One region of the Alkalibacillus sp. S2W genome, then DNA from elsewhere that is predicted to be linked to it. Evidence: riboswitches for the same ligand, from Rfam matches in the RefSeq annotation. Region 1 holds a riboswitch; each other region holds the start of a gene.
The links. A riboswitch is a leader RNA that binds a small molecule or an ion and turns the genes downstream of it on or off. The one in region 1 is predicted to bind S-adenosylmethionine.

Region 1 (9,917 bases):
GTTAGCACCAACAACTGCTCCATCTTCTACGACTACTGGCTGAGCAAAAGGTGGCTCGATCACACCCGCTAATACAGACCCTGCACCAATATGACAATTCTTGCCGACTGTCGCACGACCGCCTAAGACGACATTCATATCGATCATCGTGCCTTCTCCTACGACTGCACCAATATTAATCGCGGCACCAAGCATGATGACAGCGCCATCACCGATTTCAACTTGGTCACGAATAATCGCACCAGGTTCAATACGTGCATTAATATTTTTCATATCTAATGTCGGAATCGCTGAGTTACGACGATCATTTTCGATGACATAATCTTCAATTGATGAAGCATGTTGTTCTAATTCTTCTTTCACAACGCTCCATTCACCGAATAATACGCCAGCGTTACCCGTAATAAACGCTTGTACGTCATCATGGAAATTAACTTGCTCTAGGTTTTCACCTTTCACATAAACTTTTACAGGTGTTGATTTTTTCGCATTCGAAATAAAATTAATAATTTCATTAGCATCCATTTGATTCATTTTTCGATCCTCCACTTCATTTAGTTACTCTTTTAATGTATCAAAGAGGTCTTAGTTTTCACAAGATGTTTAAGAACTTTTTTGGCGTGACTGATAGTACTCATTTCGATATTGTTTTAAAAGTTGGCGACGCGTGATAATCCCTTGCATAATCTCGTCATCATCTACAACACAAACAAAATTATAATCAATCAATTCGTGTAAAGCTTCTTCAAGAGTGTCATTGATGTGTAAACGTGGTGCCTCATCATTCATCACATCCATGACGGTTTGTGAGTCTAAACGCTCCAACTCAATTCGTTCCAAACCGAACATCGCTTCAATAATATCTGATTTGCTAATAACACCTTCAAATATTCCGTGGAAATCTAAAACAGGTACTGCATTATAACCTGTTTTAGTTAGAACTAACAACGCATGCTCTAGTGGATTACTATTTTGAACGTGAGCCACTTTTTCAGCGTCGACCATCATATCTTTCACAAGAGTTGTCGCTAGATCAAACTCTTTTGCTTCTAACATGGTTTTCCTCCTCATTAAAACGAAACGATTGGTCTCGTTTTCCGAGAACTATTTTAACATAAAATAAGGAAAATAGATATTGTTTAACATAGGAAAAAAATCAGCTATACTAATATAATAGAAATGAGGGTTTTGATGTCGTACACATTCACACCAAAAGAAGAAAAAGTTAATGCTATAACACACGGACTAGGCGCTTTGTTAAGCTTGGCAGGCCTTGTTATATTAATTGTATATGCCTCATTACACGGTAATGTATGGCAAGTGGTTTCGGTTACCATTTACGGCGCTTCTATGTTGATCATGTATTTATCATCTACGATTGTTCACAGTTTAAAAGAAGGTAAAGCGAAGGATATCTTTTTATTTATTGATCATTCCTCGATTTATTTATTTATTGCAGGAACGTATACGCCGATTCTACTCGTCATGCTTCGGGGAACAATCGGATGGACACTTTTTGGCGTCATTTGGGGTGTGGCGTTATTAGGGATTGTTTTTAAAATCTTTTTCGTCCACCGGTTTATGGTCGTCTCAACGTTAATTTACCTCGCTCTTGGTTGGTTCATTGTGTTTATATGGGAACCACTTGCAACTGAGATGGCAACAACTGGACTCGTTTATTTAATTGTTGGTGGTATTTTATATTCTGTTGGAAGCCTATTTTATATGTGGCGCGGTTTTCCCTATCACCATGCAGTCTGGCATCTATTTGTGATTGCAGGAAGCGCCTTTCATTTCTTCACCATCTTATTCTATGTCGTCCTCGCTTAATTTTGAAATACTTTCTTTCATTTATGAAATAAATTAGCAGAGTTATCTCATAAAGTGATGACTAAATAAGAGGATGGAACCAAAAATAATCAACAATTCAAAAGAGAAATGTTTGAAAACGATTATATATAAGCAGTAATAAAGCTGAATCAAAACACGTAGACGCCTGCGGGAACAGCACGCGTCTCGAGACCCCGCAGGCCATGCTTTTCGGCCGAGGAGGCTCGAGCCGTGCCCGCGGCAAGCGAAGTGTTTTGATGAAGCGTCACTTAAGTATAAACCCCGAACGATTTAAATAAAATAAATCGTTCGGGGTTTACTTTGTATCGTAAGATTTTGTACTAACCTCTTTTTCTTTAAAACGGATATTGATTAAGTGATTGACCACCATCTAGCTTGATCACTTCACCATTCATATATTTCGCCTTATCTGAAAGCATGAAGTATGCGAGCTCTCCGATTTCTTCTGGTTCCCCTAAACGTTCTAGAGGTACGGATTTAATAGTGCGTTGTGCGGCTTCCTCTGATTCCCAAAGTTTATCAGCTCCGCCTGTTCGATCAATTGGACCTGGAGCAATAGCATTTGCCCGAATACCATAACGACGGCCCCATTCCACAGCTAACGTTCTCGTCATGGCTAATACACCTGCTTTTGCCGATGCGGAATGAATCACACCTGGACCAGCATCCCAAGCGTAAGTCGCAACCATGTTTAAGATCGTCCCTTTAATACCATGCTCAATCCAATAATGGCCTACTGTATAACTACAATAATAAGTACCGTTCAACACAATATCAATAACAGCATTCCAGCCATTTGGAGACAGTTTCTCAGCCGGCGCAATAAAATTACCTGCTGCGTTATTCACAAGATGATCAATTCGGCCAAATTTATGATGAACCTCCTCCACCATTCTCTCGATATCTTCTATCTGGCGCACATCCATTTGCACGACCATAACATTGCCAGTTGCAGTCGCTTCAATTTCTTCTTTTGCTTGCGTTAACTTTTCTTCATTTCGACCCGTAATAGCAACATGCGCACCTTCTTGAGCAAACTTCTTGGCCATATACTTGCCCATTCCATTCGAACCACCTGTGACAATGACTACTTCATCCTTCACACAAACCACCCTTTTCCCCAAATTTTAAAATGAATGAATATTCATTCGTTTTCATTTATTGTAACGAATATTTGTCCTTTTTTCAAAAACTACTTGCTATCACTCTTGAACATTCCTTAATCGTGCTATAATGTCGATAAGCAATCAAAAAGGATGGCGTAATATGGGGAATAAAATGACTAGGCGTTCATTTTTAAAAAATGCGACTTTCGGTACACTTGGTTCCATCGGGGCAGCTTATGGTGGTTATTATTACGCTCATGACATCGAGCCTTATTGGTTAACCATCAAACGAGACTCGGTTGAATCCGAACGCTTACCGGATGAATTTAATAACTTTAAAATTGTTCAAATTACAGATACACATTTAGGTTTCCAATTAACATTAGAGGACATGAAGAAAATTGTCCGTAAAGTCAATCAAGAATCACCTGATTTAATTGTCTTTACAGGAGACTTATTTGATAACCCTTCTCATATAGGTCAATCGAGTTATAATGATTTGATTTCAATCTTATCGAATCTAAAAGCAAAGCATGGCCAGTATTGGATTTACGGCAATCATGATCATGGTGGTTATGGAACAGACCCAATAAAAGAAGTTATGAACCAAGGTGGCTTCAGTTTGCTTCAGAATGATTATGACAATATAAATCTTAATGGGAGTCAAATACTACTAGCTGGTGTTGACGATGTATTACTAGGAGATCCTCGCTTAAACCAATTAATACCAGACGATAAGTCAGACACTTTCAACATACTCTTGTGTCACGAACCAGATTATGCCGATGAAGTCAAAGATTATAACTTCGACTTACAATTATCAGGACATAGCCACGGTGGCCAAGTACAGATTCCGTTTTATGGTTATATTATTACACCACTTCTCGGGCAAAAATATGTCGAAGGTAAGACAACAATTGGTGAGCGCCCACTACATTTGTTAACATCACGCGGCTTAGGAACGACTCGGCTTCCTTTTCGGTTTCTCTGCCGGCCTGAGATTAATGTCATCACACTAAATGCCACTTAAAGTGGCTTGTCAAGAAATTGTAAAAACATTCACGTTCCTGTCACACGCCGTTATTTTATAACATGTTAAAATAAGTATAAATTAATTTTAAATGCGTGATTAATAACGGATAAGATTGATAAATGGAGTTGATAAAATGATCAGTCGATCTAAATGGGTAATCCCACTTAGCATCATAGGCATTCTGACATTTCTTGTCGCCTGTAATGGTAGTTCAGCCAGTGAACTGGAAGCCGAGCTGGATGTCGAAGTTAAATCATTCGAATATACGAATCAAGATAATGAAACAGTCAGCTTAGAAGACCTCAAAGGACAATATTGGGTTGCTAATTTTATTTTCACAAGTTGTAATACAGTATGCCCCCCTATGACAGGTAATATGGCTGGTTTACAACAAACAGCAGCTGAAGAAGATTTAGATGTTCGTTTTGTTTCATTTAGTGTCGATCCTGAAGTTGACGACCCTGAGACATTAAAGGCTTTTGGTGATAAGTATAATGCCGACTATAGCAATTGGGATTTTCTAACAGGCTATTCCCAAAATGAAATCGAAAGTTTCGCTGCAAATTCTTTCAATACACTCGTCTCCAAAGTGGATGGTGAAAGTCAAGTCAACCATGGTACATCATTTGCTTTAGTTAATCCAGAAGGTACTGTCATTAAGACTTATTCTGGTACAAGCAATGAGGCAATGGATGATATTATTAAAGACTTGAAAGCAGTTAATTAATAAGTGTGATTGACAGTGGTCTTGTCATCATGTAAGTTGTGCTTTAATAAATTTCATACAATTCTTATCAAGAGAAGTGGAGGGACTGGCCCTTTGAAGCTTCAGCAACAGGTTCTTGACACTGTGCTAATTCCAGTAGCAAACGCTAGAAGATAAGAAGAGAACAAACACGTACGAGTCTCTTCTTAGGAAGAGGCTTTTTTTATGGAGATTCACATCCATTACAAACATATACTTTAAAGCGAAGGATATACCATGACAAAAAATCAGGTTCCGTTTCGAGCTGACCATGTAGGGAGTTTATTAAGACCCGAAAGGCTTCACCAAGCACGCTCTGATTATAAGCAAGGCATCATTAATGAAGAGACATTACGACAGGTTGAAGATCAAGAAATTGAACGCATTGTTAATAAACAAATAGAAATTGGATTAGAAGCTGTTACAGATGGCGAATTCCGACGCACTTGGTTTCATTTAGATTTTATGGAGCATTTCCATGGTATGGAGGGATATGTACCTGAAACAGGCTTCCAATTCGCAAACGATACTGAAACCGAACGATATGATGTTCGTAATACAGGGCGTATTTCTTTTAACCCTAACCACCCTTTTATAGAAGACTTCAAAACATTAAACCAAATTGTAAATGGTCGAGCAGTTGCCAAATTAACCATTCCAAGTCCTAATCAATTTTTTAATGCTGGTATTCAAAACGAATCGATCTATTCCGACATCGAAACGTATGCAGCAGATATTATTCGAGCCTACCAAGATGCGATTCAAGCATTTTATGATGCTGGTGTCCGTTACCTACAATTTGATGATGTCTACATTGCTGGATTATCAGCACCTGATATCCCATTTAATGATGGGCAATATTCGCGTGAATACCTTATCGATCTAGCGCTACGTGTTGTCAATGGCAGCTTAGAACACAAACCAGATGATTTGTATGTCACGACACACTTATGCCGTAGTAACTATCGTTCAACTTGGGCATTTTCAGGTGGCTATGACTTAATTGCCCCAACATTATTTGCTTATGAAAAAGTGGACGGTTTCTTTCTAGAGTATGATGAACGATCAGGCGGGTTTGAACCTTTAAAACACATCCCAGAAGATGGCCCGAGGGTTGTATTAGGATTATTGACTTCTAAAAGTGGCAAGCTAGAAAATCGCGATCTTATAATCAGTCAAGTGAATGAGGCTTCTTCCTACCTATCTAAAGAACAACTATGCCTAAGTCCACAATGTGGATTTGCTTCGACTCATCATGGTAATGATTTAACTGAAGAAGAACAATGGGAAAAATTAAGCTATATCGTCCAACTCGCTAATGACATATGGTCGAACTAATAAAGCTGAGACAAAAGTTAATAATGCAAAGTAAAACCCGAACGATTTAATTAAATCGTTCGGGTTTTCTGCTTAAATGACGCTCCATCAAAACACTTCGCTTGCCGCGGGCACGGCTCGAGCCTCCTCAGCCCAAAAGCATGGCTTGCGGGGTCTCGAGACACGTGCTATTCCCGCAGGCGTCTACGTGTTTTGCCTCCGCTTCATAAGTGATTAACTATTATGATTTTCATACATTCCTTTTTTGTACAATTGAGTATCCTTTTGTCTCATCCCATTTTTAACATCAATCATTTCGAATGATTAAGTACACTATGAACCCCATTACAGGTAAAAACAACGTACCAAATAAAACGATCATAGCATATTCATTACTTTTACCTTTACGTTTAGCATCACGGTACGACCATATACTCGTTACGATATTTAAAATTAATAACCCTAAACCAAAAAGTAAAAATATAATGATAGCGAAAATAGAAAAATCTAAAATCATCTTACCTCTCCCCTCTTTTCTAAATTATATAAAATATATAGATAAGATGAAATAATTGATGACTATTAATAAAAGCTTATTTTGACCATTTGGTTTCTATGATACACTTTTCCCAGCTCATTTACCTTTTAATGATTGTTTATATTTAAACCGATCAGACAAATAGGTTATAATCCCTAAAATTAAAAACGCAGTACCAACTAAGAAACTGGCATTTATAAGCGTTAAAACAACTTGCCGCATTTGTGATGCATCATTAATCACAGTATGATTAAATATGTATATAGCTAATAACACGAACATAAAAGCAGTAGCCATACTCATCCAGTATAGCAAGCTGAAACTAATTGGTAATTTTAAAAAGCGAACAATAACAGCATATGTCAAACTAATTAAGCAACCAATCAACACAATCCATAACCCTATTGCTTGCCAGTGTGCAGTTAAATAAATCATCCATTCTGAAAACATAATCGTCCCTCCCTTATCTATCAGCATAAGCGGAGCTATTAACTTTTAAACCTAATGAATACTACAAGGTGGGAATACAATGGAACACTTACTTAATCAAAACGTCAAAGACATTGAAATTTCAGGGATCCGTCAATTTTTCAATTTAGTATCAGGAAAAGAGGATGTTGTCTCACTTACAATAGGGCAGCCTGATTTCACAACGCCAGATCATATAAAAGAAGCAACGAAACATGCACTTGATGAAAACAAGACCGTTTACACACCGAACGCGGGTATTCTTGAATTACGACAAGCGATTGCCGATTATACCCAAGAACGCTATCAATTACAGTATGATCCAAATGACGAAATAATTGTAACAGCTGGAGCTTCACAAGCGATTGATATTTCATTAAGGACAATATTAGAACCTGGTGACGATGTACTCCTACCAGGGCCTGTTTACCCTGGGTACGAGCCTCTCATACGTTTGGCTGGAGCTAATCCCGTTCATATTGATACACGTGATCATGAATTTAAATTAACAGCTGATCTGATCGAAGCTAACTTAACTGAAAAAACTAAATGTATTATTATGCCTTATCCTTCTAATCCAACAGGGGTTTCATTAAGCGAAAAAGAACTTCACGATATTTCTGAAGTCATCAAAGATCATCCTATCTTTATTTTGGCTGATGAAATTTATAGCGAACTTACTTACAAACAAGAACATGTTTCCATTGCTCAGTTTAATCAAATTCGCGAACAAACGATTGTTATTCAAGGGTTATCTAAATCTCATTCTATGACTGGTTTTAGAATAGGGTATGTATTAGCAGATCGCTCTATTAGACAGCATATGTTGAAAATCCATCAATACAACGTCTCTTGTGCGACTTCAATTAGTCAATATGCTGCTTTAGAAGCATTAACAGAAGGAAAGCATGATAGTGATGTGATGCGTGATGCATATGCAGAAAGACGTCGTTATGTCATAACTCGTCTACAATCCATGGGGGTCAATGTTGTTGAGCCTGAAGGAGCTTTTTATGTATTTCCTAAAATTCAACTAGAAAATACAACGTCCTTTCAACTTGGGTTACGCTTGGTAGACGAAGCCGGGTTAGCTTTAGTACCTGGTGATGCATTTAGTGAGTACGGACAGGGCTACATGCGGTTGTCCTATGCTTATAGCCAAGAAGTTTTAAAAGAAGGGTTAGATCGGTTAGAAGCATTTTTAAACGACAATGAGCACAGTTAAGTGAACTTTTAATAACTTGTGCTATTGTCTAAATGTGTTTTTTTAGTAGAACCTGTCTTCTCTGTATATTGATTCAATAAGTTATCTAGTTCTTGTGACAAACGGACGGATTCATGACTAGTATAACCGTATTTAGCAGCAACATTAATCATGTCTTGCCTTAAGATCTCAATTTTATGTTCAAGTTCGATTAATTCTTTATCCTTTTTCAACTAATGGTCCTCCTTGTAACAATTAGCATCAAAATATATATTCTATGACTTAATTACAGTATTGTCAAAAGCCAAAAGAACTATAGTTAACTATAACTTATTGTATTAATACCCTTTAAATAAACTTTGAAACTTAATCATGAAAATTCTTTCATGAAATTGGACATCACTATTAGATCATAGTTAGCTCGACTTCCACCTCGTTTTATACTGTCATTTTTTTATGATTATGATAAGATAAAAAGATAAGCGTTTATTTTGAATCAGCTAGAAAGGAAGAAACCCATTGAAAAGAGAAATCTGGGAATGGACAAAAGCGATAGTTATAGCCCTTGTTATTGCTTTCTTTTTACGGTCTTTCGTCTTTGCAACTTCGGTTGTCGAAGGGGCTAGCATGGATCCGACTTTAGAAAGTGGCGAACGTGTCATTTTTAACAAGGCTGTTTATTTATTAGACGAGCCAGAACGTGGAGATATTGTCATTATTGAACATCCAAATAAAAACTACGTCAAACGTATTGTTGGCATGCCAAATGAGACGATTAAAGCTGAAAATAATCAACTGTTTATAGATGGTAAGCCAATAGATGAAGATTATTTAACTGAAGAAGAATTAAAGGGAACGGGTAATTTCGGGGAAAGAAAAATCCCCGCAAACCATTATTTCGTCATGGGTGATAACCGTGATGTGAGTAAAGACAGTCGAAATGGATTGGGATTAATTAAAGAAAATGATGTCATCGGACGTTCTGAAATTGTCATATTCCCATTCAGTCATTTTTCATTAACAAGGTAATACGATTAACAAAGGCCCCATCCACGTGATACTCAAGTGAATGGGGCCTTTCATTATGATTGGGGAATTGCTTTTATTGAGTTATTGAGTTTCTCTAGTTTATTTTCAATTCGATGTAATAAATAAAACGTAACAAGAATTGGAAAACCAACATCAGGAACCCAACTAATCCAAGCTTCAGCCAATATGTCTACCTCCTCTATTTCAGTTAAGAAAAAAGGTGACGCATCACTGATACGCCACCTTATTTATTATGCTTCGTCTAATGGGACTTGATTGACTTGACGTTCCACGACTTGTGCATATTCAATAGCTGTAATCGTAGAACCACCCGATGTCATAATACCTTCTGCGATAATGGTGTCCATCGCTTGTTTTACTTCAGTAGGGTCAACCGGATCTTTAGGGTTATCAATACTAACTGTTGCCATTCGTCCTTCTTCATTACGAAATTTCAACTCTAAACGTTTACTCATTTACTTTTCCCTCCTTTAACCTTGTGTTCCAACTAATAATGAATCATCTTGTCTGATTGCTTCAGAAAGTGAATCATCACATAAATTAGATAATACTTGAGCGACAGCAATTACAGCATCGTTTGTGGCATCTGGTTTTACATTGTTGTA
Region 2 (9,917 bases), 940 kb from region 1:
GATGAGAAGTTTTATGAATTAAATGCGACGCTTGCACCAGAATTTATGCAAGAGTTTAATATAACAAGTGTGCCTTGTTTGCTTGTGGTAAAACAAGGTGAAGCGGTTGAGCGACTTTATACGTTTAATTCTGTACCGTATTTATTGAAAGAGATGGGACCTTATTTAGTTAAAGAAGAGACGCAACAAACGTAAAACTGTTATTGTTATTCAATAAACTTTGATAAAGTCCGTTGTTGAAATTGTGATCCGCTATCGGTGTATAGTTTAGTTTCGCTGTATGTGTTGGGGTTTCGCTGTATCAAGCGATGGTTTCGCTGTATAATGGAGAGATTTCGCTGTATAGAGCGCCAATTGCGCTGTATCATGCGCCTTTTTCGCTGTATCACTGTATCACAGCGGGGTCTCGAGACACGCACTATAACATCGACGACCCAGAAGACTAATGTCGACACCAACGCTACTCACAATTCAACAACTAAGAGATTATAACTCAACATCAAATTAAAATAAAACTATAAAAGCTTAAACGTTAAAAGCCCCGAACTCACCTGATAAGTTCGGGGCTTTTAATGATTTATTGAGCTGGGAAGTAATCGCCAATGATTTTAATGACTTCAACAAAGTCGTCTTTATCGCCGAAGTGACCGACAATATTACCATCTAAATCGATCACAATGGTTGTCGGGACACCATCACCTTGATATAAATCGTAAATTTCTCGACCACGATCCTGTAGGACTGGCTGAGTTAAAAATTGTTCTTGGAATTTATGCGCTTCAGACATATCACGTTCGCGGCCAGTTACATTGATTGTCATCATTTCAATATTATTATGCCGCATCGTCTTATAAAACTGTTCTTTTTTCGGCAAGTCGCGTGCACAGTCTGGACACCATGATGCCCAAAAAGTGAGAACGATCACTTTTTCACCTATTACATCACTAAGGTTAAACGTTTGATCAGGGTTATCTAAATAAGGCAATTCAAATGTTGGTGCTTTCATCTTCATCATCCTTTTATTGAAATTTTCTTTGAAGTTGTATTTGACGATTATCTATTCCTATGCTAACATACAATTTATCGCAAGTTGAATAACAAACTTCTTATCCAGAGAGGCGGAGGGAAAGGCCCTGTGAAGCCCGGCAACCGTCATGTAGCGTACATGATTGGTGCTAATTCCTGCAATGTGAAAGCATTGTAAGATAAGATCGAGTAAACCTCTTTCTTGTTCTTACAAGAAAGTTTTTTTGTGATTAACACATTAACAGATTAACGTATAAAAAGAATAATGCATTAAAATCTCTTATCAAGAGAGGTGGAGGGACAGGCCCTGCGAAACCCAGCAACCGTCATGTATGAGGCATGATAGGTGCTAATTCCTTCAAAGCATATTTTGCTTTGAAAGATAAGAGAACAATTGGTTAATTCGTCAAACCTTTCTGTTCTCTTATTGGAGCAGAAAGGTTTTTTATTTTGGCAGCAAGGAGGTCATAACTGTGATAAAGATCAATAATTTGTCTAAAACCTTTAAAACAAAAGATCAAACCGTACAAGCCGTTGATGATGTATCCATCGATATTGAAAAAGGTGATATATACGGGGTGATTGGTTATAGCGGTGCAGGAAAGAGTACATTTGTCCGATTAATCAATCGCCTAGAAGATCCGACAGATGGTGAAATTATTTTAAATGGTCAAGATATGACGGATCTCAGTAAGGCGCAATTACGTCTTGAACGGCAGAAAATCGGGATGATTTTTCAACATTTTAACTTACTATGGTCACGAACGGTTTTTGAGAATATTGCATTTCCATTAGAAATAGCAGGTGTGCCAAAGGCTGATCGTGAAGAAAAAGTGCTTGAGCTCATCGAATTAGTGGGGCTTAAAGGACGTGAAAATTCTTATCCTTCTCAATTAAGTGGTGGTCAGAAGCAACGTGTAGGGATTGCTAGGTCACTTGCGAACGACCCGAAAGTATTGTTATGTGATGAAGCCACATCAGCTCTCGATCCTGAGACAACGGATGACATTTTAGAATTACTCGTTTCGATTAATGAAAAGCTCGATTTAACGATTATTCTCATTACGCATGAGATGCATGTCATTCAAAAGATTTGTCATCGTGTAGCCGTGATGGAGCAAGGACATGTGGTTGAACAGGGTGATGTTTTAGATGTCTTTATGAACCCGCAATCGAAAACGACGAAGCGATTTGTTCAACAATTAAATCCTCAAGAAGGGTCAGTGGAAGAGTTAAAGGACTTTATTACATCAGATGATCGTTCCAAAGTAGTGAAGTTACACTTTGTTGGGCATAATGCGAAACGGGCATTAATCAGCGATGTGTCGAAGCAATTTGATATTAACGTTAATATCTTACAAGGGTCGATCTCACCGACTCAAGAAGGTGCTTATGGCACACTTTATGTTGAATTTCAAGGAGAGCCAGAAACGATTGAAGACGTGATGAATTACGTTGAGACAACTGGCGTGGGAATTGAGGTGATCGATTATGTTGACTAATATATTTCCAAACGTCGAAATGGATAAGATGTGGGTTGCTACTTATGAGACCTTATATATGACATTTATTTCAGTATTAGGCACATTTATTCTAGGAATCCTACTAGGGTTATTGCTTTATTTAACGAATAAAGGGAATCTATGGGAAAACAAACCATTGAATTCAATTGTCGCAATCATCGTGAACGTATCTCGTGCGATTCCGTTTATCATTTTAATATTACTCTTATTTCCGTTCACGGACTTTTTAATTGGTACGATTCGTGGGCCGAATGCCGCATTACCAGCACTAATTGTTGGTTCAGCACCGTTCTATGCACGGCTTGTTGAGATTGGTTTAAAAGAAGTCGATAAAGGTGTGATTGAAGCGGCCAAAGCAATGGGAGCTAAAACACGAACGATTATTTTCAAAGTGTTGCTTCCAGAATCTATGCCAGCGCTTATTTCTGGCATCACCGTTACAGCAATTGCGTTAATCAGTTATACCGCCATGGCTGGTGTGATTGGTGCTGGAGGCTTAGGGGATCTTGCTTACATGGAAGGATTCCAACGACGTAATACTGACGTCGTGCTAGCGTCTACTATCTTTATAGTTATCATTGTCTTCATTTTCCAATTTGTTGGTGATTGGATCTCGAAACGAATTGATCATCGGTAATTAATGAGTGTTCTACTCGTTATGATATAAAATAAAAAATTAAAGGGGAGTTTTATCATGAAAAAAGGTATTTTATTTGTAACGTCATTATTATTAGTAGCCGTATTAGCAGCTTGTGGAACAGGAGAAGCTGAAGGTGGCGGAAGTGGTGACAGTGATGGACCGGTTGAATTAACAGTTGGTGCTACACCAGTGCCACACACAGAAGTCTTAGAAGAAGCGAAACCACTTCTTGAAGAAGAAGGTATTGAATTAACAATTGAAACATTCCAAGACTATATATTACCGAACGAAGCGTTAGCAGATGGGACATTAGACGCGAACTACTTTCAGCACATTCCTTATTTAGAGGATCAAAAAGAACAAGCAGGTTATGATTTCGTAAATCTTGGTGGCATTCATATTGAGCCGATGGGAATTTATTCTAAAAATATTGATGATATTAGCAATGTAGAAGAAGGAACTGACGTCATCATGAGTCGTTCAGTTGCTGACCATGGACGAATTCTTTCATTATTACAAAAACATGATTTAATAAAAATTGATCCAGAAGTTGACCCTGATAAAGCAGAAATCGACGATGTCGTCGAAAATCCTAAGAATTTAAACTTTGATGCAAGCATTGAAGCAGGCTTCTTAGTTGAAAACTATAAGCGAGAAGAAGATGCTTTAGTAGCAATTAACACGAATTATGCGATTGAAGGCGATCTAAATCCAACTGAAGATTCTTTAATCATTGAAGATACAGACGCGCCGTATGTTAACGTCATTGCGGCCCGTTCTGAAGATAAAAATTCTGAAGCATTACAGACACTTGTAGAAGTGCTACGTTCTGATGAAATTCAATCCTTTATGGAAGAAGAATACAATGGAGCGGTTGTACCTGTAAGTGAATAAAAAAGCAAATTTTGAGCATTTGGCTTTATTAATAAGCTATTAATACGATTTATTAAAAGATAAGAGTGTGAACATAACAGATGTGTTCACACTCTTATTTACGTATTATATTGGGGATAAATGCTATTTTTGCTTTCTAAGTGAGCGTGTTATGATTAATAACGTAAACAAATTGAAAGGATGATTTAGTCATTTTACAGAGTGATTTGAATTACACAAGTGATATGGAGAAAGCGATGCAACAGTCACACGGAATAGGTTATGAAGAGTACAGCCGTAAATTAGAAAACCAACTGGCTGTGGAACGTCGTCGTGAACAAGAATATCAACAATCACAGAAAATGATATCTGATGTGGATCGCATGATTCACCGCTAAAATATTAATTAAAGTAAGATTGAAATAACAAAATAACCCTTTAGTGCACCCCACCTTACATAAATCGAAGGTGGGGGTTTTTATTTTTAGTTTAGTTAAAGATTTTTATCAAAATGGCTCTATTAAAGTCCGTTGTTGATATTGTGATCCGCTATCGGTGGACGCTTTCCGCGGGCACGGCTCGAGCCTCCTCGGAAGGAAATCGCTTCCTGTGGGGTCTCGAGACTCGTGCTATTCCCGCAGGAGTCGCCACCTTCGCTCCTCACAACTCAACAACTCAGTGCTACGTCATTTGAAAATCAACATTATACTTTAACATAGCTATAAAATAGCTATACGTTTAAAAAGTAATTGTTTTTTATTATAATGATAGAGTGAGTGTTTATATGGTTATTCTATATGTGAGAGTTGATAATAATTTAGAAATGTTATAAACTAACAATGAGAATAAATTGAGAATGACCAGACTCGAAATAATGAACTGGAGGTATTCAAATGGCAGGATCAACTTTAGAAATCAAAGATCTTCACGTTGAAATTGAGGGTGAAGAAATTTTAAAAGGTGTAAACCTTACTATTAAAGGCGGCGAATTCCACGCGGTCATGGGACCAAACGGAACAGGTAAATCAACACTAGCAAGTGCAGTTATGGGACACCCTAAATACGAAATCACAAAAGGTGAAATTTATTTAGATGGTGAAGACGTACTAGAAATGGAAGTAGACGAACGTGCACAAGCTGGTCTATTCTTAGCAATGCAATACCCAAGTGAAATCAGTGGTGTAACAACATCTGACTTCTTACGTTCTTCAATTAATTCTCAGCGCGAAGAAGGCGATGAAATTCCACTTATGCAGTTCATTAAAGAAATGGACAGTAAGTTAGATACATTAGAAATCGATAAAAATATGGCACAACGTTACCTTAACGAAGGCTTCTCAGGTGGTGAGAAAAAGCGTAACGAAATCTTACAATTAATGATGTTACAACCAGCTATTGCAATCTTAGATGAGATTGACTCAGGTCTAGACATTGACGCACTTAAAGTTGTTTCAAAAGGAATCAACGAAATGCGTAGCGATAACTTTGGTTGCTTAATCATCACTCACTACCAGCGTCTACTTGATTACATTACACCAGATCATGTACACGTTATGATGCAAGGTCGTATTGTGAAGTCAGGTGGTCCAGAGCTAGCTCACCGTCTAGAATCTGAAGGTTATGACTGGATTAAAGAAGAACTAGGCATCGATGACGAAACAGTTGGCCAAGAAGCGTAATACGATAGGAGGGTAACGAATGGCAGTCGATACACAATTACCTTATGACAAGGAATATGTAGCTAATTATTCTGGTAAACGTAATGAACCAGACTGGTTTAAAGATATAAGACAAAAAGCAATTGATTTGGCAGATGACTTACCAATGCCAAACCCTGAAAAAACACGTATTAAAAACTGGAATTTCACAGACTTTGAACATGATGTTTCAGGCGCTGATATTAAAAGTTTCGATGAACTTCCAGAAAAAATTAGTGTGCTATTAGGTGATCATGTCGAAGAACGTAATCTGATTGTTGTTCGTAATAACAACGTCGCTTATGCGAAATTATCAGATGAGTTAAAAGAAAAAGGCGTTATTTTCGAAGACATTTTCACAGCTATGCACGAACATGGTGATTTAGTACAGAAATACTTCATGCAAGATGGCGTTTCAGTTGATGAAAACAAATTAACAGCTCGCCATGCAGCACTCATGAACAGTGGTATCTTCTTATACGTACCAAAGAATGTTGTGATTGAAGAACCAATTCAAGTCATATTCTGGCAAGAAGATGATCACGCAGCCTTATTCAATCACGTATTACTTGTTGCTGACCAGCATAGCCAAGTGACATACGTTGAAAACTATGTGTCTAATAATGATGAAACAGAAACCGTTGCAAATATTGTAAGTGAAGTATTTGCGTTAGACGGCGCTAAAGTTTCTTATGGCGCAGTTGATAACTTTGCTCAAGGAACCACATCATATGTTAACCGTCGCGGTCATGTTGAACGTGATGCAACATTAGAGTGGGCATTAGGTCAAATGAATGATGGTCATACGCTTTCTGAGAACGTGACTAACTTAGTTGGTGATAATTCTTTATCACATGCTAAAGCAGTTAGTGTAGGACGTGGCAATCAAAAACAAGACTTCACAGCTAATATTCGCCACTGGGGCCAAGCTTCAGAAGGCTATATCTTACAACATGGTGTTATGAAAGATAACTCAGCATCTATCTTTAATGGTATTGGTAAAGTTGAAAATGGCGCGACGAAAGCAAATGCTGAGCAAGAATCACGTGTGCTCATGCTTTCAGAAGGTTCTCGCGGTGACGCAAACCCAATTCTTTTAATTGATGAAGATGATGTAACAGCAGGTCACGCAGCGTCAGTAGGTCGTGTTGATCCAATTCAACTATACTACTTGATGAGTCGTGGTATTAGTCAACAAGAAGCTGAACGTCTAGTCATTCATGGCTTCTTAGCACCTGTTGTGCGTGAGATTCCGATTGAAACTGTTCAATCTCAATTGCGTGAAGTGATCGAAGGGAAAGTATACTAATGGCGATTTTAGATCATGTTCGTCGTGATTTTCCGATTCTAGATCAACACGTCAATGATCATCCACTCGTTTATTTAGACAGTGCTGCAACATCTCAAAAGCCGCAGCAAGTGATTGACGCAGTAGACAATTATTACAAACAATACAACTCAAACGTTCATCGTGGTGTGCATACGTTAGGTTCTTATGCAACTGATGGTTATGAAGGTGCACGTAAAAAAGTAAAAGACTTTATTAACGCACCTTCTACTAAAGAAGTCATATTCACTCGTGGAACGACAACAGCAATTAACACTGTGGCTTACAGCTATGCTCGTGCTAATTTATCAGAAGGTGATGAAATTCTGTTAACCAAAATGGAACATCACAGTAATTTGATCCCATGGCAACAAGCGGCTAAGGCAACAGGTGCAACATTAACTTATTTGCCGTTACAAGAAGATGGAACGATTTTATTGTCTGATGTTGAGTCCATGATTTCGGATAAGACAAAAATTGTTGCGATGGCGCATGTATCAAACGTATTAGGGACAATCAATCCGATTAAAGAAGTGACAGAAATAGCTCACCGTTATGATGCAGTCACAGTTGTTGATGGTGCTCAAAGTGTTCCTCATATGCGAGTCGATGTGCAAGATTTAAATGTTGACTTCTACGCTTTCAGTGCTCATAAAATGGTCGGCCCAACAGGAGTTGGCGTATTGTATGGTAAGCAGTCCTTATTGAATGATATGGAACCTGTTGAATTTGGTGGAGAAATGATCGACTTCGTAAACTTATACGATTCAACTTGGAAAGAGTTGCCGTGGAAGTTTGAAGGCGGAACACCAATCATTGCTGGTGCGATTGGATTAGGGGCAGCAATTGATTACTTAGAATCAGTTGGAATGTCACAAATTGAAAAGCATGAGCATGAACTGGTACAATATGCATTAGAACAGATGAATACAATTGACGGGATTACGATTTACGGACCTCAGGAACGCGCAGGACTTGTCACATTCAATTTAGACGATGTTCATCCGCATGACTTGGCTACAGCGCTGGATTCAATTGGTGTAGCTGTAAGAGCTGGCCACCATTGTGCACAGCCACTAATGAAAGAGTTGAATGTTGTGGCTACAGCACGAGCAAGTTTCTATCTGTATAATACGAAGCAAGACGTCGATGTATTTGTCGAGGGACTGAAGAAAGCGAAGGAGTTTTTCGGAGATGTCTTTTAACAATCTCGATACACTATATAGACAAGTGATTATGGATCACTATAAAAATCCAAGAAACAGAGGCCAAATTGAAGGTGACCACTTATCTGTAGAATTAAATAACCCGACTTGTGGTGACCGAATTGATTTACAACTTAAGATCGAAAACGGTGTTGTTCAGGATGCGAAGTTTGAAGGAGAAGGTTGTTCAATTAGCCTTTCCTCTGCTTCGATGATGACACAAGTAATTGTCGGTCAAACAGTTGAAGACGCTTTGAAAATGTCGCAAATGTTTTCAGATATGATGCTAGGTGAAGATATGGAAGGTTATGAATTTAACCTTGATGAACTTGGTGATATTCAAGCATTGCAAGGTGTTGCAAAGTTCCCGGCGCGCATTAAATGTGCGACGTTAGCTTGGAAAGCAATGGAGCAAGGCGTTGAAAAGGAAGAATCATAAGGGCGATTTAAGTCTTTACAAAATCTTTGAAGGAGGGTGAAAGTATGGCTAAACAAGCACCTGAAATTGGTGATTACAAGTACGGATTTCATGATAAGGACGTTTCTATTTTCCGTACCGAACGTGGCCTTACAGAAAACGTTGTGCGTGAAATTTCACGCCAAAAGGAAGAGCCGGAATGGATGTTAGAGTATCGCTTAAAAGCTTACGAACAATTTCATAAAAAGCCTATGCCACAATGGGGTGGCGACTTAAATGAGTTAGACTTTGACGAAATCACGTATTACGTTAAACCGTCTGACCAAACAGAACGCTCATGGGATGAAGTTCCAGAAGAGATTAAACAAACGTTTGACCGTCTTGGAATCCCTGAAGCAGAGCAGAAGTATTTAGCTGGTGTATCTGCTCAGTATGAATCTGAGGTTGTTTATCACAACATGGAAAAAGAACTTGAAGAAATGGGCGTTGTTTTCAAAGACACGGATACAGCGCTTAAAGAAAACGAAGAGTTATTCCGTGAATATTTTGGTAGTGTGATTCCACCGTCTGACAACAAATTCGCAGCCCTTAACTCAGCTGTATGGTCTGGTGGCTCATTCATTTATGTACCGAAGAATACGAAAGTTGAAACGCCACTACAGGCGTACTTCCGTATTAACTCAGAGAATATGGGACAGTTTGAGCGTACGTTAATCATCGTAGATGAAGGCGCATCAGTTCACTATGTAGAAGGTTGTACAGCACCTGTTTATACAACGAACTCATTACACAGTGCGATTGTTGAAATCTTCGTTAAGAAAGATGCGTATTGCCGTTATACAACAATCCAAAACTGGGCGAACAACGTTTATAACTTAGTTACAAAACGTGCTTCTGCTGATGCGAACGCGACAATGGAATGGGTAGACGGTAACTTAGGTTCTAAGTTAACAATGAAATACCCTTCTGTCCTTCTAAAAGGTGAAGGCGCACGTGGTAACACATTATCAATCGCGCTTGCTGGTAAAGGACAGCACCAAGATGCGGGTGCGAAAATGCACCACTTAGCACCAAATACGTCATCGACGATCGTATCGAAGTCGATTTCAAAACAAGGTGGTAAAGTAACGTATCGTGGTATTGTTCACTTCGGTAAGAAAGCAGAAGGTGCACGTTCGAATATCGAATGTGACACGCTCATTATGGAT
Region 3 (9,917 bases), 880 kb from region 1:
CTGTAATTCCGTTATATCATAGACACCTTCCACAAAAATTTGATGCCATAACATAAACATAAGTACAGTCCATATCTTTCTACTATAATCATTCTTACCTTCTCGATGAGCCGTTAACATTTTTTCGATCACCGTTTTGTCTAGTAAATGACTTGTCTGGCTATTGCGGATTAGTACCATCGCCCAATCGTAAAGTTCGAGTCTTAACCAATGTTTAATGGGTACAGGGAATCCAAGTTTCTTCCTGTTCAGCACATGCGGAGGTACAACTGTTTCCATCGCCTCTCTCAATATTGACTTAGTCGTCCCATTAGCAATTTTATATTCAGTCGGGATTGAACTCGCTACACGGAAGACTTCTTGATCTAGAAATGGAACCCTTAGTTCGAGAGAATGCGCCATCGTCATACGGTCAGCTTTCAAAAGGATGTCACCACGTAACCATGTGTGTATATCAACATACTGCATCTGATTCACTGGGTGAGCATTCTCTACTTCACGATATAAGGGATTCGTGAAGTTTTGATAAGTTGATTGATCATCATAATGTTTTAACAAATTCTTTTTTTCTTGTTCTTCAAACATTTTCGCATTTCCAATATATCGATCTGATAATTGGGTCGTCCCGCGTTCTAGAAAACTTTTTCCTCTCACTCCTTCAGGCATAACCTTAGCCACACGTTGTAGCAGCTCTTTTGCTGGTCCTGGAATGGAATCAAAAACCTTTAAAGATTCTGGCTCACGGTAGATATTATAACCACCAAATAACTCATCTGCTCCTTCCCCTGAAAGAGCAACCTTCACATGCTTTGATGCTTCTCGGCTAACAAAATAAAGGGGAACACAAGCAGGATCAGCTAAAGGATCATCATTATGCCACATAATCTTGGGTAGCTTTCGGACGTACTCTTCTGCAGAAATGACATAAGAAATATTCTCAACGCCAAGCTCCTCAGCAGATTCCTGTGCCACATCAATTTCAGAGTACCCTTCTCGCTCAAACCCAACTGAAAAAGTTTTGATATTAGGATTTAATTCCTTTGCCATTGCGACAATTATGGTAGAGTCAATGCCCCCTGATAAAAATGACCCAACTGGTACGTCACTTCTCATATGAACATTCACTGAATCAAACATGACATCTCTTATTTGCTTCATTAGTTTTTTCTTTTCTGTCTGAACTGGTGTGAATCGAGCATGAAAGTACCTTTTGAATACTGGTTCGTCACCAGGCTTCATTTTAAACGAATGACCTGGCTCCACTTTATGAATACCTTCTGTCATCGTCTTTGGCTCAGGTACAAATTGAAAGCTTAGATAATGTTGTAAACTTTCTGCATCGACGACCTGCTGCTCCATTGCTAAACCGATACTCTTCTTCTCAGATGAAAAATAAACCCCTTCTTTTTGTCGGCTGTAGAATAATGGTTTAATTCCAAATTCATCTCTTGCTCCTACTAAGAGCTCTTCTTCTTTATCCCAGATTAAAATAGCGAACATCCCACGCAAATACTTAAATGCTTCTTCACCGTATTTCGCATACATGGCCAAGATTACTTCCGTATCCGAATTTGTGGAAAACACATAACCGTCATTAATCAGATCAGTTCTTAATTCCACATAATTATAAATTTCACCGTTATAAACGATCCAATAACGATCATTTTCGTAAGGTAGCGGTTGGTGACCGCCCTCAAGATCAATAATACTTAACCGTCTAAATGCAAATGATATGTATTCATCAAAATAAAAACCTTCATCATCAGGTCCACGGTTGGTAATTATGTCATTCTGTTGTTTAATAAAATCCTTAGCTTGTTCAGTTAATTCAGTTTCTTCGTTTCTAATGAATCCAATGAAGCCACACATGCTGCAATCCTCTCTTCCGTCAATAATTAGAACAATTATACAACCGCAGTCTTACCACCCTTGTTAAAACTTACTAAATTGTTCCTGTTATAACTGACGGATTTCTGTGCATTTAGGTTTCATTGCAGACACACAAATTGGCAAAAGACTTAAAAAAGCTACCAAACTTAAGTTTGATAGCTTAAACCAATAACCTATTGATGGATTTTTGATTTTAATGTTTCGACTCGATCGGTTCTCTCCCAAGTGAAATCTTCATCTAAGCGGCCAAAATGACCGTAAGCTGCCGTTCGCTTATAAATCGGACGACGGAGATCTAACATTTTTATTATACCTGCCGGGCGTAAATCAAACGTATCGCGCACGGCTTCGACTAATTTCTCTTCTGAAACTTGACCTGTTCCAAACGTATCAACAGCAATTGACACTGGTTGAGCCACACCAATCGCATAAGCTAATTGAACTTCACATTGATCAGCAAGTCCAGCTGCGACAATATTTTTCGCCACATAACGTGCCGCATAAGCCGCTGATCGGTCCACTTTAGTCGCGTCTTTACCACTAAAGGCACCGCCACCATGACGAGCATAACCCCCATAGGTATCGACAATGATTTTACGTCCTGTCAGTCCAGCATCACCTTGAGGACCTCCGATGACAAATCGACCTGTTGGGTTAATGAAGAATTTCGTCTTATCATCAATTAAGTTCTCTGATACAACAGGCTTAATCACATGTTCATTTAAATCGGCTTTAATTTGTTCGAGGTCAATTTCAGGATGGTGTTGTGTTGAAATGACAATCGTATCGACACGTTCTGCTTCTCCATTTTCATCATATTCCACAGTTACTTGTGTCTTACCATCTGGTCGTAAATATGGGATTAATTCAGTTTTTCTGACATCTGCCATTCGTTTGGATAGTTTATGAGCTAATGAAATGGGCAGTGGCATTAATTCTTTCGTCTCGTTGCTAGCGTAACCAAACATTAAACCTTGGTCACCAGCACCTATAGACTCAATTTCTTCATCTGACATTTGACCTTCCCGTTTTTCATAAGCCTCATCAACCCCTTGGGCAATATCAGCCGACTGTTCATCAATCGATGTTAATACAGCACATGTTTCATAATCAAAGCCATATTTAGCACGCGTATAACCAATATCTTTTACTGTATCACGCACAATCGTCGGAATATCGACATAGGTTGATGTTGAGATTTCACCTGATACTAAGACTAGTCCTGTTGTGATCGTCGTTTCACAGGCGACGCGTGCATTGGGATCACGAGAAACGATTTCATCTAAAATCGCATCGGAAATTTGGTCAGACATTTTGTCAGGATGGCCTTCTGTCACAGATTCAGATGTAAAGAGACGACGTTGTTTCGTCATAACTAGAGATCCTCCTCATTTGTTTAATGGAACGGATTTCATACCCTTTGTACAAAGCATGGGTTCACTTCATGGTTCCTTTATAGTTTTGCTTTATTTTCGATAATCGGCTCTGTTAGAATAAAGTTAATTCATAGTTTCAATACAAACAAACCTTATACCAATAAAAAAACCTTTCCCAATTTAGACAAGGGAAAGGTATGTATAGCCTTTCGCTCTTATCGTCCAAGGGTCCCCTTGCATCAGGATGAGCACCTGTCACAAATGTGATGGTTGCCGAGCTTCATCGGGCCTGTTCCCTCCACTTACTCTGGATAAGAGAAATACCGTTTACTGCTATATCATAACGTGAGGCTTATTTCGTGTCAACTTTTGACACCTTCATTTAGTAATGGCAAGATTTCACTAAAATCCGTGTAAAAATTTTATAAATAGTGTGGTTTAATTTATAAAATGTGTTATACTAATAACGAATTATGTCATATACATAAATACATATTTTATATAAAGGGTGATCTGGTAATGAAAACTATTGAAGCTGATACACTGGTATCACAATTATCAAACGCTAATCAGACGGATAAAAATTTATCCATTGCGGAACTAGTTGAAAATATTTTAGCACGTGATGAAGGAATTTTAACCTCAACTGGTGCCATCAGAGCAACAACTGGCCATTATACTGGTCGCTCACCCAAGGATAAATTCATCGTTGAAGATGAAGAGACGAAAGATCGCATCGATTGGGGCGAGGTTAATCAACCTATAGACGAAAGCGTATTTAATAATCTTTTGCATAAAGTGACGGATTATTTAGCTGAACGTGACCAACTATTTTCCTTTAAAGGATTTGCTGGAGCCGATGAAAAACATCGCCTTCCCATTGAAGTGATCACAGAATTTGCTTGGCATAATTTGTTTGCTAATCAGATGTTCATTCGTCCAAGTGCTGAGGAATTATCAGAGCATGAAACCAAATTCTCGGTTATTTCTGCTCCACACTTTAAAGCGGACCCAGAAACGGATGGAACAAATTCAGAAACTTTTATTATTGTTTCCTTCAAGCATCGAATTGTTTTAATTGGTGGAACAGAATATGCTGGTGAAATTAAGAAATCGATTTTCTCCGTGATGAACTATATGTTACCCGAGAAACAAAATGTTTTACCGATGCATTGCTCCGCCAATGTTGGTGAAGAAGGCGATGTTGCTTTATTTTTCGGCCTATCAGGGACAGGAAAAACAACCTTATCTGCTGATGAGAACCGTCGTTTAATCGGTGATGATGAACACGGTTGGTCACAAAGCGGCGTTTTCAATATTGAAGGTGGTTGTTACGCCAAGACGGTTAACTTATCAGCTGACAAAGAACCGCAAATTTATAATGCGATTCGATTTGGAGCCGTATTAGAAAATGTCATGATTGATGCGAAAACTCGTTTACCAGATTATGATGATACGAATTTAACGGAAAATACTCGCGCGGCATATGCCATTGACCATATCGACAATATTGTTGAACCAAGTATTGCAGGTCACCCTAACACTATTATTTTCTTAACGGCAGATGCATTCGGTGTGTTACCTCCAATCAGTAAATTAACAAAAGAACAAGCTATGTATCACTTTTTAAGTGGTTATACGAGTAAGTTAGCTGGTACTGAACGCGGTATTACTGAACCACAGGCAACATTCTCAGCTTGCTTTGGATCACCTTTCTTGCCACTACCTGCTGCAAATTATGCTAAAATGTTAGGCGAGAAGATTGACCAACATGATGTGCAAGTTTTCCTAGTTAACACAGGCTGGACTGGTGGAGCTTATGGCGACGGTGAGCGCATGAAATTAAGCCATACACGAGCTATGGTGCATGCAGCACTCGAAGGCGAGTTAAATAATGTCGATTACATCCAAGATGACATTTTCGGTTTATACATGCCAACTACTTGTCCTGGCGTTCCTAGTGATGTTCTTAACCCTAAGAAAACATGGAACAATGACGAAGCATACGAAGCGAAAGCTCAGGAATTAGCGGTTAACTTCCACGATAACTTCAAACAATTCAATTATGTGACGAAAGACATCGCAGAAGCAGGCCCTACATTTAAACACTCATAAATGATTCAACTTGATCCGAACGAATTCTTTCAAGAGTTCGTTCGGATTTTTATGTCCTGATATGAAGATGGTACATGCTAAATGCCTTTTCCATTGAGTGACACGATTTTTCCATCGATTTCAATAAACTCACCATCACGAATAAATCACATAAAAAAGGTGGAATTGTTTAACGCGAACAATTCCACCTTGCTTATGATAAAAAGCGTTTATTGACTTCTTCTAAAGAAATTTTCAATACCTGATCTTTCATCATAAAACTATACTGTTTATTCTTCTTTACATTCTTCGGTAATTCGTCTAATAATACAGGGCCTTCCGTTTCAAAATAATGCTTTCGCTCATCTAATGAATGGACATCAGCGAAGTATACATTTTTTACAATATCTCCACCTTTACCATCAACATAATATTGTCCGATAAACGTTAATGTTGAAATAACGCCACCCGTTTCTTCGTAAACTTCACGTTTAGCTGCGTCTTCAGCTGTTTCACCTGGTTCCACTTTGCCACCAGGAAACTCTATTCCACGGTCACGGTGTTGTGTTAATAACCATTTATTTTGATAACGAGCAATGACCCATACATGCTTTGCACTATTCGAAAACGGCATCTGACCCTTAACGAATTTTACGGTATTATTATAATAATCCTTAAAAACTTCCACTGGAACACGGTCCTTTATCTCTTTTCTTATTCGTACTGTATATCCATTATATACGGTTGACCGCTATCCTTCAATTGAAGTTCAAACTTAATTGTATATTCTCCATCAAGCTCAGTTTGATTTGTTTGTGTAATAAGAATGTTTCCATCTTCTGTTGTTTCTTGTTCATAATCTTCGGCAATTTGAAACCATGCTGGTGTTTCCGTTGGGATGATATAAAGGTTACCATCGCGTTCTTCGTAATAACGATCCACGAATTTGTCAACTACTTCCGGTTCTGCTAAATCACTGAAGCTTTCTTTATATGCTTTCATTGAGTCATAGTTTTTCACTTCATATTGACTACTAGTATCTTGAATCAATTGATCCATGAAACTGCTCGTTGCTTGAACAACTTCACCTTTACTCAATTGTGGATTTTCTTTGTTTGCTAATTTAACTTCGCCACGTTCACGTTCCTCAAAATTTATATTTGATTGTTCTGAACTTTGGTATTGACTTGGTGCTGCATTAAGTTGTGAATATGAAAAAGGAATAAGTACGAGTAATGCTATGCTTACAACTGCTAGTCCAACGAATGAACGTTTCATTTTGTCATCACCTTTCTTTTTGCTGCTTACGCTCATATTATCTTTATGCTCTGTTTTCCTTTTTAATGACCGTATGAAACATAAAAGTCACAAAAGATTATCAATCACGCCATTTAGCTCTGATAATATCCATAATCATCCACCAACCTAGGCCTAGGTCAAATAAAATAAGCAAGTCCACATGTTATATGCGAACTTACTTCATTAGACGGTTCATTTCCTATTTTCGTTTCACTTTAAAATTAATCATCTTCAATTCGATCAAATTGATCAAAAAAAGACATCGATTCGATATGCTGTTTCGTTTCATGGTCACCTAGGTTATAAAGCATTTTATAACCTTTCATCATGTAATAATCATAAGCATCATTCTCTTCATCACGATGATATTCTTTAAAAGGTAACGTCGCTCGGAACGCAGTAGCATCTTCCGCACCTTTCAGTTCATCAAAACACTCACGCAACGAGATGATCTCATCTGGGTTTCCATAAATGACAAAATCATCATTATTACCTGCCTTCGCTTCTGAAATTTCACCAGATTCAATACTGACATAAAATTTTCGACGATCCATCAAACCACCTCATATCTTAATGTTAGTCGGTGGTTAAAAATTATACATTCAAACTATAATTGTTGAGTCGTTTTCATATCGAAATCGAACTGTCTGACCGTTAATTTCTCCAACCGTTTTTGATCGACTTGGACACCAATGCCTGGTTTAGTTGGCAATTCAACTAGTCCATCTGTCACTTTAAACGGTTGCTTAATAATATCGTGTTCCCAGTATCGCTCTGATTCTGATAAATCACCAGGTAATTTGAATTGTTCCAGTGAGGCCAAAATGACATTATGAGCTCTACCAATTCCCGTTTCTAACATACCCCCACACCACAGCGGCATATTCGCAACTTTAGCGTACTCATGAATCATCTTAGCGACTTCATACCCACCAACTCGTCCTAATTTCACATTAATCGTGTCCGCAGCATCTAACTCAATTGCCTGAAAAGCGTCATGTTCTGAAGTAATGGATTCATCTAGACAAATTCGTGTTTTCATTTCCTTTTTCAATTGGTGGTGATAATAAAAGTCATCTTGTCGAAATGGTTGTTCGATCATATGTAAATTAAGATCATCAAGTTTCGTTAAATGAAGCATATCTTCTGGTTCATAAATACCGTTACCATCAAACATAATAGGCAGATCACCTAGTAATTCTTTCGCTTGTTCAATGGTCTCACGTTCCTGCCCTTTTTGGACTTTTAACTTATACCTTTTATAGCCTTTTTTCATGTAAGTTTTCACTTGTGATGCTAAATCATCGGTTAAGGACAGGACCACGCCACTTTCTACATGGTTGTAAGTACCGCCAATTATATCTTTAAGTGGTTTGTTGAGTTGTTTAGCATATAAATCCCACATAGCTGTTTCAATACCAGCTTTGGCCATTTGATGACCCTGAATACCACTTAACGTACGATGAACTTGATTTGGGTGATCTATTTGCGCTTTTTGAATAACAGGTAGGATAAAATGCTTTAACATATCCCATGCTGTTGTCGTCGTTTCTGGTGTATAAAATGGATCAGCAAAAGCAACACATTCCCCATAACCTACATGACCGTCGTGATCATATACTTCAATGATTAACGTATCACGGGTGACAACTAGGCCGTTAGCCGTCTGAAAGGGTTGCTTCAACTTCATCGCAACCTGCCTAACGGTAACCTCTTTTATATTCATAGGATCACTCCTCTAAACGTGCTTGTAATTGATGGCGTAATAATTTCTTAGCTGCGTTTCTGGGTAATTCATCTGTTTTGTACCAAGCTTTAGGGACTTTATAATTTGCTAAATGGTTTTGACAATAAGTCGTTAATTCCTGTTCATCAATTGGTTCACGTTCAACAATAAAAGCCACAGGGACTTCTCCCCAGCGCTCACTCTTCTGACCAACCACACCAGCATCGGCGATATGCGGATAACCTTTTAACACACTTTCAATTTCAGCTGGATAAACATTTTCTCCACCTGAGATAATTAAATCCTTGCGTCTGTCCACGACATAAAGAAAACCGTCTTCATCAAAATAACCTAAATCACCTGTTTTAAGCCACCCATTATGCAGTTTAGCTGCGGTTTCATCAGGTCGTTTATAATAACCTTTTGTGACACTAGGTCCGTGAACGACAATTTCGCCCACTTGTTGAGCAGGTAATGACTCATCATCTTGAACAATGTCCAGTTGATTAGGAAATAACGGTTTGCCAGCAGAACCTAGTTTGTCGAAGGCATTCTGATCGTCAAGGGTGCAAAATTGTGAGGCTGTTTCTGTCATGCCGTAAGTTTGATAGACAGGAACACGCTTATCCTTAGCTCGAGTTAATAGCGGTTTAGGCGCAGGGCCACCACCTAACAGCATACAACGGAATTGTTCAGGGTAATAATCGTCTCCTAATCGTTCCAGCAATTGATCTAACATGACCGATACGACAGACATAATCGTTACACCCTGATTCATGATATCGTTATGGATCGCTTCAACATCAAATGATTCGTGTAAATGAAGCGGAATCCCATAAATGACACTGCGATAAACGATAGATAAACCACCCACGTGAAACATCGGTAAGCTTAATAACCAGCGATCATGGGCATACAGGCCTAAGTTAAGCGCTGAGCCATTCGCGTTCCACCAATGATTCCCATACGTTAGTTCCACACCCTTTGGTTGTCCCGTTGTCCCAGACGTGTAAATTACATGGGATAGGTCATCTAAGTCTATGCTATGACTTTTTTGCTTCAGTGGCTGATCAAGATTCCCGCTATGGATGTCAATTATGTTCAAGTCACCCTCAACTAAGTTTTCATAGCGTTGATCTAAAATGACAGCTGATACGTCGCCATCTTGTAGCTGAAAGGCAATTTCTGCTGATGACAGGCGAATATTCATGAGAAAGCTGACAGCGCCGATAAGATTCAAAGCATGAATGGTAACAAGGAATCGATAATGATTGGGTGAAATTACTGCGACATGGTCGCCTGACTTAATACTTTCTTGTTTTAATTGTGATGCCATTGATTTGGCATGGTGATAAAGTTGTGAAAAGGAATAGGTTGTGCCATCTGGTAACTTCACCGCGTCCGTATGTGGTGATAAATCAGCGCGTTTCTCCAACCAGTTGATCATCGTCGTCATAGAGCATGTTCCTTTCTTAATTATGTATAAACTAAAGAAAGAAGGTTGGTATCAAACGATTATTCATTTGATACCA

Region 2: linked by a shared signal. The riboswitch ahead of ACKXGF_RS10985 (methionine ABC transporter ATP-binding protein) and the one ahead of ACKXGF_RS06095 (5-methyltetrahydropteroyltriglutamate--homocysteine S-methyltransferase) in region 1 are both predicted to bind S-adenosylmethionine.
Region 3: linked by a shared signal. The riboswitch ahead of metK (methionine adenosyltransferase) and the one ahead of ACKXGF_RS06095 (5-methyltetrahydropteroyltriglutamate--homocysteine S-methyltransferase) in region 1 are both predicted to bind S-adenosylmethionine.

Annotation. Positions count from the first base shown of each region.
Region 1 covers NZ_CP177234.1:1,113,971-1,123,887, reverse strand. Annotated here, with positions in the region: gene dapD (2,3,4,5-tetrahydropyridine-2,6-dicarboxylate N-acetyltransferase) at 1-534, opposite strand, end outside; gene cbpB (cyclic-di-AMP-binding protein CbpB) at 604-1,056, opposite strand; gene trhA (PAQR family membrane homeostasis protein TrhA) at 1,192-1,830, shown strand; gene fadH (2,4-dienoyl-CoA reductase) at 2,187-2,954, opposite strand; gene ACKXGF_RS06105 (metallophosphoesterase) at 3,118-3,987, shown strand; gene ACKXGF_RS06100 (SCO family protein) at 4,124-4,717, shown strand; SAM riboswitch class I at 4,779-4,876, shown strand; gene ACKXGF_RS06095 (5-methyltetrahydropteroyltriglutamate--homocysteine S-methyltransferase) at 4,973-6,073, shown strand; gene ACKXGF_RS06090 (PLDc N-terminal domain-containing protein) at 6,360-6,569, opposite strand; gene ACKXGF_RS06085 (hypothetical protein) at 6,687-7,040, opposite strand; gene ACKXGF_RS06080 (aminotransferase A) at 7,120-8,283, shown strand; gene ACKXGF_RS06075 (aspartyl-phosphate phosphatase Spo0E family protein) at 8,292-8,495, opposite strand; gene lepB (signal peptidase I) at 8,782-9,291, shown strand; gene ACKXGF_RS06065 (YvrJ family protein) at 9,345-9,476, opposite strand; gene ACKXGF_RS06060 (DUF2922 domain-containing protein) at 9,543-9,767, opposite strand; gene ACKXGF_RS06055 (DUF1659 domain-containing protein) at 9,783-9,917, opposite strand, start outside.
Region 2 covers NZ_CP177234.1:2,051,118-2,061,034, reverse strand. Annotated here, with positions in the region: gene ACKXGF_RS10995 (thioredoxin family protein) at 1-195, shown strand, start outside; gene ACKXGF_RS10990 (TlpA family protein disulfide reductase) at 578-1,006, opposite strand; SAM riboswitch class I at 1,104-1,212, shown strand; SAM riboswitch class I at 1,304-1,415, shown strand; gene ACKXGF_RS10985 (methionine ABC transporter ATP-binding protein) at 1,500-2,528, shown strand; gene ACKXGF_RS10980 (methionine ABC transporter permease) at 2,518-3,186, shown strand; gene ACKXGF_RS10975 (MetQ/NlpA family ABC transporter substrate-binding protein) at 3,244-4,083, shown strand; gene ACKXGF_RS10970 (hypothetical protein) at 4,320-4,460, shown strand; gene sufC (Fe-S cluster assembly ATPase SufC) at 4,956-5,741, shown strand; gene sufD (Fe-S cluster assembly protein SufD) at 5,761-7,068, shown strand; gene ACKXGF_RS10955 (cysteine desulfurase) at 7,068-8,291, shown strand; gene sufU (Fe-S cluster assembly sulfur transfer protein SufU) at 8,281-8,730, shown strand; gene sufB (Fe-S cluster assembly protein SufB) at 8,775-9,917, shown strand, end outside.
Region 3 covers NZ_CP177234.1:1,993,260-2,003,176, forward strand. Annotated here, with positions in the region: gene asnB (asparagine synthase (glutamine-hydrolyzing)) at 1-1,869, opposite strand, end outside; gene metK (methionine adenosyltransferase) at 2,064-3,263, opposite strand; SAM riboswitch class I at 3,479-3,584, opposite strand; gene pckA (phosphoenolpyruvate carboxykinase (ATP)) at 3,786-5,381, shown strand; gene ytkD (RNA deprotection pyrophosphohydrolase) at 5,575-6,048, opposite strand; gene ACKXGF_RS10660 (hypothetical protein) at 6,075-6,638, opposite strand; gene ACKXGF_RS10665 (hydrolase) at 6,881-7,213, opposite strand; gene menC (o-succinylbenzoate synthase) at 7,267-8,385, opposite strand; gene ACKXGF_RS10675 (o-succinylbenzoate--CoA ligase) at 8,390-9,841, opposite strand.